Regions from separate parts of the Gilliamella sp. Nev3-1 genome, predicted to be linked through region 1. Evidence: riboswitches for the same ligand, from Rfam matches in the RefSeq annotation. Region 1 holds a riboswitch; the other holds the start of a gene.
The links. Region 1 has a riboswitch for thiamine pyrophosphate ahead of thiM (hydroxyethylthiazole kinase). Riboswitches for the same ligand answer to the same signal wherever they lie in the genome.
Positions count from the first base shown of each region.

Region 2: linked by a shared signal. The riboswitch ahead of thiM (hydroxyethylthiazole kinase) and the one ahead of thiM (hydroxyethylthiazole kinase) in region 1 are both predicted to bind thiamine pyrophosphate.

Region 1 covers NZ_LZHN01000004.1:1,467-6,804, reverse strand. The annotation lists gene trpS (tryptophan--tRNA ligase) at 1-973, shown strand, start outside; gene trkA (Trk system potassium transporter TrkA) at 1,082-2,443, shown strand; TPP riboswitch at 2,483-2,584, shown strand; gene thiM (hydroxyethylthiazole kinase) at 2,641-3,429, shown strand; gene thiE (thiamine phosphate synthase) at 3,438-4,079, shown strand; gene thiD (bifunctional hydroxymethylpyrimidine kinase/phosphomethylpyrimidine kinase) at 4,090-4,884, shown strand; gene A9G40_RS00700 (STY0301 family protein) at 4,957-5,338, opposite strand, start outside.
Region 2 covers NZ_LZHN01000012.1:8,456-13,793, reverse strand. The annotation lists gene rpe (ribulose-phosphate 3-epimerase) at 1-529, shown strand, start outside; gene A9G40_RS02910 (phosphoglycolate phosphatase) at 522-1,217, shown strand; gene trpS (tryptophan--tRNA ligase) at 1,241-2,236, shown strand; gene trkA (Trk system potassium transporter TrkA) at 2,345-3,706, shown strand; TPP riboswitch at 3,746-3,847, shown strand; gene thiM (hydroxyethylthiazole kinase) at 3,904-4,692, shown strand; gene thiE (thiamine phosphate synthase) at 4,701-5,338, shown strand, end outside.

The sequences.
Region 1 (5,338 bases):
TGGCGCTCAGCCATCAGGGGAACTAACACTTGGCAACTACTTAGGTGCTTTAAAAAATTGGGTGTCTTTGCAAAACGAATATGATTGCGTTTATTGTATTGTTAATCAGCATGCAATTACCGTACGTCAAGATCCAAACAAATTACGTAAAGCCACATTAGATACACTAGCCCTTTATTTAGCTTGTGGTATTGATCCGCAAAAAAGCACTATTTTTGTACAATCGCATGTGCCTGCACATGCAGAGTTAGGCTGGGCTTTAAATTGCTACACCTATTTTGGTGAGCTTAGCCGTATGACGCAATTTAAAGATAAGTCATCACGCCATTCAGAGAATATCAATGCAGGGCTATTTGATTATCCTGTACTTATGGCTGCTGATATTTTACTCTATCAAGCAAACTTAGTTCCTGTTGGTGATGATCAAAAACAGCATCTTGAATTATCGCGTGATATTGCTATGCGTTTTAATGCGCTTTATGGTGATATTTTTACTGTTCCCGAGCCGTTCATTGCCAGGGTTGGTGCGCGCGTTATGTCATTGCAAGAGCCGACTAAGAAAATGTCCAAATCAGATGAAAACCGTAATAATGTGATTGGTTTACTCGAAAATCCAAAAGATATTGAGAAGAAAATCAAACGTGCAATGACTGATTCTGATGAGCCACCAGTAGTACGCTATGATGTTAAAAATAAAGTTGGTGTTTCAAATCTACTTGATATTTTAACTGGTGTGACAGGTAAGCCTATTGCCGAGCTTGAAAAAGAGTTTGAAGGTAAAATGTATGGTCACCTCAAAACAGAAGTTGCAACGCAAGTCATTGATATGTTAACTACCTTGCAAGCTAAATATCATGAGTATCGTGACGATGAACATTATCTATTTTCAATCATGCAAGATGGAGCTGAAAAAGCACGTTCAAAAGCCGAGCCAACGTTGAAAAAAGTCTATGATGCAATCGGGTTTGTATAATTGCAAAATCAATAACAGATTGCGACTAAAAAATGAATGATATGCAATGGCTTTAATATACTAAGTAAATGGATAATGGTTAAAGCCATCTAAATATATAGGCTAGTTATGAAGATTATTATTCTTGGTGCAGGACAAACAGGTAGTGCACTTGCGGAATATCTTGTTACCGAAAAACAAAACGATATTACTGTGGTGGATGAAGATCATGATAGATTGCAATCGCTACAAGAGCGTTTTGATTTACAGGTAATTTGTGGAAAATCATCCTATCCTCAGGTATTAGAAAGTGCTGGCGCTGAATCGGCCGATATGCTTGTTGCTGTAACTAACTCTGATGAAGTCAATATGATGGCCTGCCAAATTGGTCATGTCTTATTTAGTATTCCACAAAAAGTGGCTCGCATTAGAGCGCCTGAATATAATGATGAAAATTATCCTTTTTTCAATAAAGACTGTATTAATATCGATCATATCATTGCCCCAGAAAATCTTATCACCAATCATATAAGTCAATTAGTTCAATACCCTGGCTCATTGCAATTTGCTTCTTTTTATGATAACCGAGTGTGTCTAGTGGCGGTAACGGCTTATTATGGCGGTGCTTTAGTTGGCAGTGAATTATCCGAGCTCAAAGAACATTTACCTCATGTTGAAGCGCGAGTGGTTGCTATTTATCGTAAAAACCGCTTTATTCGTCCGCTTGGCTCAACCTTGGTTGAAGCGGGAGATATGGTGTATTTTATTACGCCACCAGTTAATATCAAAGCTGTAACCAGCGAACTACAACGATTAGAAAAACCTTATAAGCGAATCATTATTAGTGGTGGTGGTAGTGTTGCTGTCGCTTTAGCAAAGCGTTTGGAAAATGATTACCAAGTCAAGTTAATTGAACGCAATGCTGAGCGAGCCGAACTCATTGCCGAGCAACTGGTTAATACCACAGTGTTGCATGGTGAGTCATCTGATCAAGAATTACTTTCACAAGAGCAAGTTGAGCTTACCGATCTTTTTATTGCAGTCACAGGTGACGATGAATCCAATATCATGTCATCTATGCTTGCCAAAAGAATGGGCGCAAAAAAAGTGATCGTACTAATTCAACGCCAAGCCTACCTTGAATTGATTAATGATAGTGTGATTGATATCGCAATATCGCCACAACATGCCACCATTTCAGAACTATTAAGTCATGTAAGACAAACTGGTATGGTTAAAGTCGTTTCGCTAAGGCAAGGCGAATCTGAAATTATCGAAGTGGTTGCCAAAGGCAATAATGATACATCAAAACTGGTGGGCAAAAATATTAATGGCTTAAAACTGCCTTCAGGTGCAACAATTGGAGCTGTTGTTCGTGGTGAAGATGTGATTATTATTAATACTGATTTGATGATAGAAGATAATGATCATCTAATCATCTTTTTGCCAGACAGAAAGGCAATAACAGATATTGAAAAGTTATTACAATAGTTTGTTAAAAACTGATAGTCAGTTCATAATGGATGAACAAATTTTGACTCGGGGTGTTTTTTGTTTTGACAAAAAACTGAGATTTTACCCGTTGAACCTGATCTGGGTTATGCCAGCGTAGGGAAGTCTAAGCCATCTTAGCTTTAATTTGGCAAATTCTTCCCAATATTTTAGTTCTAAAATAACAGGGAATAAATATGTTAGAAAACAAACCATTTCAATTAGTACAAGCAACTCCTTTTATCTATCATGTAAAACAACAAAACCCATTAGTGCATTGTATTACAAATGATGTGGTGCAAAATTTTACCGCAAATGTGTTACTCGCTATTGGTGCATCACCAGCAATGGTTATTGCCAAGCAAGAGGTGGAGTCATTTATCACCATTGCGGATAGTTTATTGATTAATATTGGCACCATTCACAGTAGCACAGCCAAAAGTATGTTGTTAGCAACAATCCAAGCTTTGCAAACACAAACTCCATGGGTGCTTGATCCTGTCGCTGTGGGGGGGGCGCTTAATTATCGAACTGAAATTGTATGTCAATTACTATCATTAAAGCCAACAGTCATACGCGGTAATGCATCAGAAATATTAGTACTAAATGGTGAAAATGGATCATCGAAAGGACCTGATGGTCAAAACTCAACGACATCTGCTGTACATGCAGCCAAAGCACTTGCACAAAAATATCAAACGATTGTTGCAATGACGGGGGATATTGATTATATCACTAATGGCAACATCTTATATAGCATCACTGGTGGCGATATTGCTTTAACAAAAGTAACAGGAACAGGCTGTGCACTATCTGCTATGGTAGCTGCTTTTATTGCCAATTCATCAGATCCTTTATCAGCTACCGCCTCAGCTTGTTTTATGATGAAAAAAGCAGGTCAACTTGCCAATAAACAGCAAGGATTAGGTACCTTTGCGGTATCACTACTAGATCAACTATCTCTGTTTAATTCATTGCATCAATAAGGAACAAGATGAAAAAGCAATTAGATTTAACTCTTTATTTAGTCCTTGATCCATTATTATGTGGTGGTATTAGTGGCATGGTAAATACCACAAAAATTGCTGTTTCTAATGGGGCAACTGCAGTACAGTTAAGATCTGAACATAAGTTTAGCGGTAAAGATTGGTATTATGCCGCATTAGCATTGAAAGAAGCGCTGAATGAAACACCCGTACCACTGTTTATTAATGATCATGTCGATATTGCTTTAGCGGTTGACGCCGATGGTGTACATATTGGACAAAGTGATCTTCCTGTTGATGTTACTCGTCAATTAATTGGTAGAGATAAATGGTTAGGGTTTTCGATCGCTAATCGACGTCAACTTGATAGCGTTCCATGGCATAAGGTCGATTATATTGGTATTGGTCCTATCTTTCCAACCGCAACGAAAAAAGATGCAGCAGTAGCACTGGGAACCGAACAATTAATTGAACTAATAGAACTAAAGCAATGTCCTGCTGTAGCTATTGGCGGTATTGATGAAAATAATGTGACTAACGTTATTCAAACAGGTATCGACGGCGTTGCTGTGGTTTCAGCTATTTGTGGTAAACAAGATATTGAGCAAGCGACGTTATCGCTCATTACTCAAATCAGGAAGGCTAAATAGGGCATACATTATGACAACAATTGCATTAACCATTGCTGGGTCAGATCCCAGCGGTGGCGCAGGAATTCAAGCCGATTTAAAAACTTTTTCGGCACTCGGGGCTTATGGCATGTCAGTTATCACTGCATTAACGGCACAAAGCACACGAGGGGTTGATGCGGTATTAGCCATTACCCCTGAATTTGTTGCAGCTCAATTCAATACGCTATATCAAGATATTCAAATTAATAGTGTAAAAATGGGAATGCTAATGAATAAAGAGATAGTCATAGCAGTTCACCATCTTCTTATCACAAATGCTATTCCTGCTATCGTCTTAGATACTGTAATGATAGCTAAAGGAGGACATCCCCTGCTCAAATCTGATGCCATAACTGCTATTCGTGAGTTATTATTACCCTTAGCAACCATTGTTACTCCTAATATTCCTGAAGCAGCAGCACTACTTGATTGTGGTGAGGCCAAAAACGAAGATGATATGCAAAAGCAAGGGGATGAATTACTCAAATTGGGTTGCAAAGCGGTTTTAATGAAAGGCGGGCATTTGTCAGGTAGTCAAAGCCCTGATTATTTGATAACCCAAGATAATGTAATAAGAATAACTTCTCCACGAATTCAAACTAAAAATACTCACGGAACAGGTTGCACACTATCTGCAGCAATTGCCGCATTATTACCCAAATATAATTTAGTAGAAGCTGTAATGCAGGCTAAAAATTATTTGCAAGGAGCCATTAGCCATGCTGATAATTTAAATATTGGTAACGGAATTGGCCCAACACACCATTTTTACCGTTGGTGGTGACAGCACAATAAATAGTCTAAAAGGGATTTAAGTTGTCAGCTATTACATATAACAACAAATCCCATATTTCAACTAATGCAAATCTTTTGCTTCACTTGTGCTACAGGTAAGTGTTCCTTTTTTTCCTTGTTCATCTTCAAAATAATCAGCCCAACAACTTTTCATTGATAAATCAATTTTTTTTATTAGCTCAATTCTACTGCCATTATAAGAGCAACTAACATAATAAGGTTCAACATCAGCTTTAAAATCGACTTCCCATATTAACTCATGTTTCTTACCTTCAACCCATCCTTTTGCTGGTTTTAAACTGACCTTTCTAGAAGGCTTACCGTGATAAACAATCATGCTACTAAACGATATAGTTAAACTATTTATATCATCAGAAACCTCCCACCCATTAGGCCTGTTTTCAACTTCTTCTTTAGCCTTGATGTTTTGTGGGCAATCAATT
Region 2 (5,338 bases), on a different contig from region 1:
GATGTTTTGTAAAGCACTGCGAGATTATGGCATTAGCGTACCTATTGATGTGCATTTGATGGTATCCCCTGTTGAAGAGCTAATAGCCTCATTTGCTAAAGCTGGTGCTACTAATATCTCTATTCATCCAGAAGCGACGATTCATTTAGATCGCTCATTACAATTAATTAAAGATCATGGTTGCACGGCAGGTATTGTATTAAATCCAGCCACTCCGCTGGATTATTTAGATTATGTCATGGACAAAATTGATATTATTTTGTTGATGAGCGTTAATCCTGGCTTTGGGGGGCAATCTTTTATTCCCGCAACCTTGAAAAAATTACACCAAGTTAAACAACGTATAATTGCATCAGGATTAAATATTCGTTTAGAAATTGACGGTGGGGTAAAAGTAGAAAATATTGCTGAAATAGCTAAAGCAGGTGCAGATATGTTTGTTGCTGGCTCCGCCATATTTAGCCAGCCTGATTATAAAACCGTCATTGATGCCATGCGTAAAGAGTTAGCAGGAGTGATACATGAATAAACTAAAAGATATTCAAGCAATCGCATTTGATTTAGATGGTACATTGGTTGATAGTGTGCCGGGACTGGCACTGGCTACACAAAATATGTTGGCAGAGTTGAATTTACCAACGATCAGCAATGAGCAGATCAAAAATTTCGTTGGTAATGGCATTGATATCATGCTAGAACGCGTTTTTAAAGCCATTACTATTGAGCCATCAAAAGAACAATTTGCCAAAGCCAAGATATTATTTAACCAACATTATGATAAAGTTATTGATGTCGAAACTAGGCTGTTTCCGAATGTTAAAGAAACTTTAAAAGTGCTTTATGATAATCATTATCCACTTGCATTAGTGACCAATAAGCCAGCCCAATTTTTACCTGCATTACTAGCGTCACTAGGCATAAAAGAGTTCTTTTCGCTAGTACTTGGCGGTGGCGATGTGATCAAATTAAAACCACACCCAGCTCCTTTGTATCAAGTAATGGCGAAATTTGGATTGTTTAGCGATCAGTTACTTTTTGTTGGTGATTCGAAAAACGATATCACTGCTGCGCAAAATGCTAACTGCCCAACTGTTGCCTTAAGCTATGGCTATAACTATGGCGTTTCAATTGCTACTAGTAATCCCGATTTTTTATTTGACGATTTTAAAGATATATTAACAATTCTACCTCAGCCAAAAGCTGATGCAAAAAAATAATGAGTATAAATTAGGAAGAAATTATGAGTAAACCGATTGTATTTAGTGGCGCTCAGCCATCAGGGGAACTAACACTTGGCAACTACTTAGGTGCTTTAAAAAATTGGGTGTCTTTGCAAAACGAATATGATTGCGTTTATTGTATTGTTAATCAGCATGCAATTACCGTACGTCAAGATCCAAACAAATTACGTAAAGCCACATTAGATACACTAGCCCTTTATTTAGCTTGTGGTATTGATCCGCAAAAAAGCACTATTTTTGTACAATCGCATGTGCCTGCACATGCAGAGTTAGGCTGGGCTTTAAATTGCTACACCTATTTTGGTGAGCTTAGCCGTATGACGCAATTTAAAGATAAGTCATCACGCCATTCAGAGAATATCAATGCAGGGCTATTTGATTATCCTGTACTTATGGCTGCTGATATTTTACTCTATCAAGCAAACTTAGTTCCTGTTGGTGATGATCAAAAACAGCATCTTGAATTATCGCGTGATATTGCTATGCGTTTTAATGCGCTTTATGGTGATATTTTTACTGTTCCCGAGCCGTTCATTGCCAGGGTTGGTGCGCGCGTTATGTCATTGCAAGAGCCGACTAAGAAAATGTCCAAATCAGATGAAAACCGTAATAATGTGATTGGTTTACTCGAAAATCCAAAAGATATTGAGAAGAAAATCAAACGTGCAATGACTGATTCTGATGAGCCACCAGTAGTACGCTATGATGTTAAAAATAAAGTTGGTGTTTCAAATCTACTTGATATTTTAACTGGTGTGACAGGTAAGCCTATTGCCGAGCTTGAAAAAGAGTTTGAAGGTAAAATGTATGGTCACCTCAAAACAGAAGTTGCAACGCAAGTCATTGATATGTTAACTACCTTGCAAGCTAAATATCATGAGTATCGTGACGATGAACATTATCTATTTTCAATCATGCAAGATGGAGCTGAAAAAGCACGTTCAAAAGCCGAGCCAACGTTGAAAAAAGTCTATGATGCAATCGGGTTTGTATAATTGCAAAATCAATAACAGATTGCGACTAAAAAATGAATGATATGCAATGGCTTTAATATACTAAGTAAATGGATAATGGTTAAAGCCATCTAAATATATAGGCTAGTTATGAAGATTATTATTCTTGGTGCAGGACAAACAGGTAGTGCACTTGCGGAATATCTTGTTACCGAAAAACAAAACGATATTACTGTGGTGGATGAAGATCATGATAGATTGCAATCGCTACAAGAGCGTTTTGATTTACAGGTAATTTGTGGAAAATCATCCTATCCTCAGGTATTAGAAAGTGCTGGCGCTGAATCGGCCGATATGCTTGTTGCTGTAACTAACTCTGATGAAGTCAATATGATGGCCTGCCAAATTGGTCATGTCTTATTTAGTATTCCACAAAAAGTGGCTCGCATTAGAGCGCCTGAATATAATGATGAAAATTATCCTTTTTTCAATAAAGACTGTATTAATATCGATCATATCATTGCCCCAGAAAATCTTATCACCAATCATATAAGTCAATTAGTTCAATACCCTGGCTCATTGCAATTTGCTTCTTTTTATGATAACCGAGTGTGTCTAGTGGCGGTAACGGCTTATTATGGCGGTGCTTTAGTTGGCAGTGAATTATCCGAGCTCAAAGAACATTTACCTCATGTTGAAGCGCGAGTGGTTGCTATTTATCGTAAAAACCGCTTTATTCGTCCGCTTGGCTCAACCTTGGTTGAAGCGGGAGATATGGTGTATTTTATTACGCCACCAGTTAATATCAAAGCTGTAACCAGCGAACTACAACGATTAGAAAAACCTTATAAGCGAATCATTATTAGTGGTGGTGGTAGTGTTGCTGTCGCTTTAGCAAAGCGTTTGGAAAATGATTACCAAGTCAAGTTAATTGAACGCAATGCTGAGCGAGCCGAACTCATTGCCGAGCAACTGGTTAATACCACAGTGTTGCATGGTGAGTCATCTGATCAAGAATTACTTTCACAAGAGCAAGTTGAGCTTACCGATCTTTTTATTGCAGTCACAGGTGACGATGAATCCAATATCATGTCATCTATGCTTGCCAAAAGAATGGGCGCAAAAAAAGTGATCGTACTAATTCAACGCCAAGCCTACCTTGAATTGATTAATGATAGTGTGATTGATATCGCAATATCGCCACAACATGCCACCATTTCAGAACTATTAAGTCATGTAAGACAAACTGGTATGGTTAAAGTCGTTTCGCTAAGGCAAGGCGAATCTGAAATTATCGAAGTGGTTGCCAAAGGCAATAATGATACATCAAAACTGGTGGGCAAAAATATTAATGGCTTAAAACTGCCTTCAGGTGCAACAATTGGAGCTGTTGTTCGTGGTGAAGATGTGATTATTATTAATACTGATTTGATGATAGAAGATAATGATCATCTAATCATCTTTTTGCCAGACAGAAAGGCAATAACAGATATTGAAAAGTTATTACAATAGTTTGTTAAAAACTGATAGTCAGTTCATAATGGATGAACAAATTTTGACTCGGGGTGTTTTTTGTTTTGACAAAAAACTGAGATTTTACCCGTTGAACCTGATCTGGGTTATGCCAGCGTAGGGAAGTCTAAGCCATCTTAGCTTTAATTTGGCAAATTCTTCCCAATATTTTAGTTCTAAAATAACAGGGAATAAATATGTTAGAAAACAAACCATTTCAATTAGTACAAGCAACTCCTTTTATCTATCATGTAAAACAACAAAACCCATTAGTGCATTGTATTACAAATGATGTGGTGCAAAATTTTACCGCAAATGTGTTACTCGCTATTGGTGCATCACCAGCAATGGTTATTGCCAAGCAAGAGGTGGAGTCATTTATCACCATTGCGGATAGTTTATTGATTAATATTGGCACCATTCACAGTAGCACAGCCAAAAGTATGTTGTTAGCAACAATCCAAGCTTTGCAAACACAAACTCCATGGGTGCTTGATCCTGTCGCTGTGGGGGGGGCGCTTAATTATCGAACTGAAATTGTATGTCAATTACTATCATTAAAGCCAACAGTCATACGCGGTAATGCATCAGAAATATTAGTACTAAATGGTGAAAATGGATCATCGAAAGGACCTGATGGTCAAAACTCAACGACATCTGCTGTACATGCAGCCAAAGCACTTGCACAAAAATATCAAACGATTGTTGCAATGACGGGGGATATTGATTATATCACTAATGGCAACATCTTATATAGCATCACTGGTGGCGATATTGCTTTAACAAAAGTAACAGGAACAGGCTGTGCACTATCTGCTATGGTAGCTGCTTTTATTGCCAATTCATCAGATCCTTTATCAGCTACCGCCTCAGCTTGTTTTATGATGAAAAAAGCAGGTCAACTTGCCAATAAACAGCAAGGATTAGGTACCTTTGCGGTATCACTACTAGATCAACTATCTCTGTTTAATTCATTGCATCAATAAGGAACAAGATGAAAAAGCAATTAGATTTAACTCTTTATTTAGTCCTTGATCCATTATTATGTGGTGGTATTAGTGGCATGGTAAATACCACAAAAATTGCTGTTTCTAATGGGGCAACTGCAGTACAGTTAAGATCTGAACATAAGTTTAGCGGTAAAGATTGGTATTATGCCGCATTAGCATTGAAAGAAGCGCTGAATGAAACACCCGTACCACTGTTTATTAATGATCATGTCGATATTGCTTTAGCGGTTGACGCCGATGGTGTACATATTGGACAAAGTGATCTTCCTGTTGATGTTACTCGTCAATTAATTGGTAGAGATAAATGGTTAGGGTTTTCGATCGCTAATCGACGTCAACTTGATAGCGTTCCATGGCATAAGGTCGATTATATTGGTATTGGTCCTATCTTTCCAACCGCAACGAAAAAAGATGCAGCAGTAGCACTGGGAACCGAACAATTAATTGAACTAATAGAACTAAAGCAATGTCCTGCTGTAGCTATTGGCGGTATTGATGAAAATAATGTGACTAACGTTATTCAAACAGGTATCGACGGCGTTGCTGTGGTTTCAGCTATTTGTGGTAAACAAGATATTGAGCAAGCGACGTTATCGCTCATTACTCAAATCAGGAAGGCTAA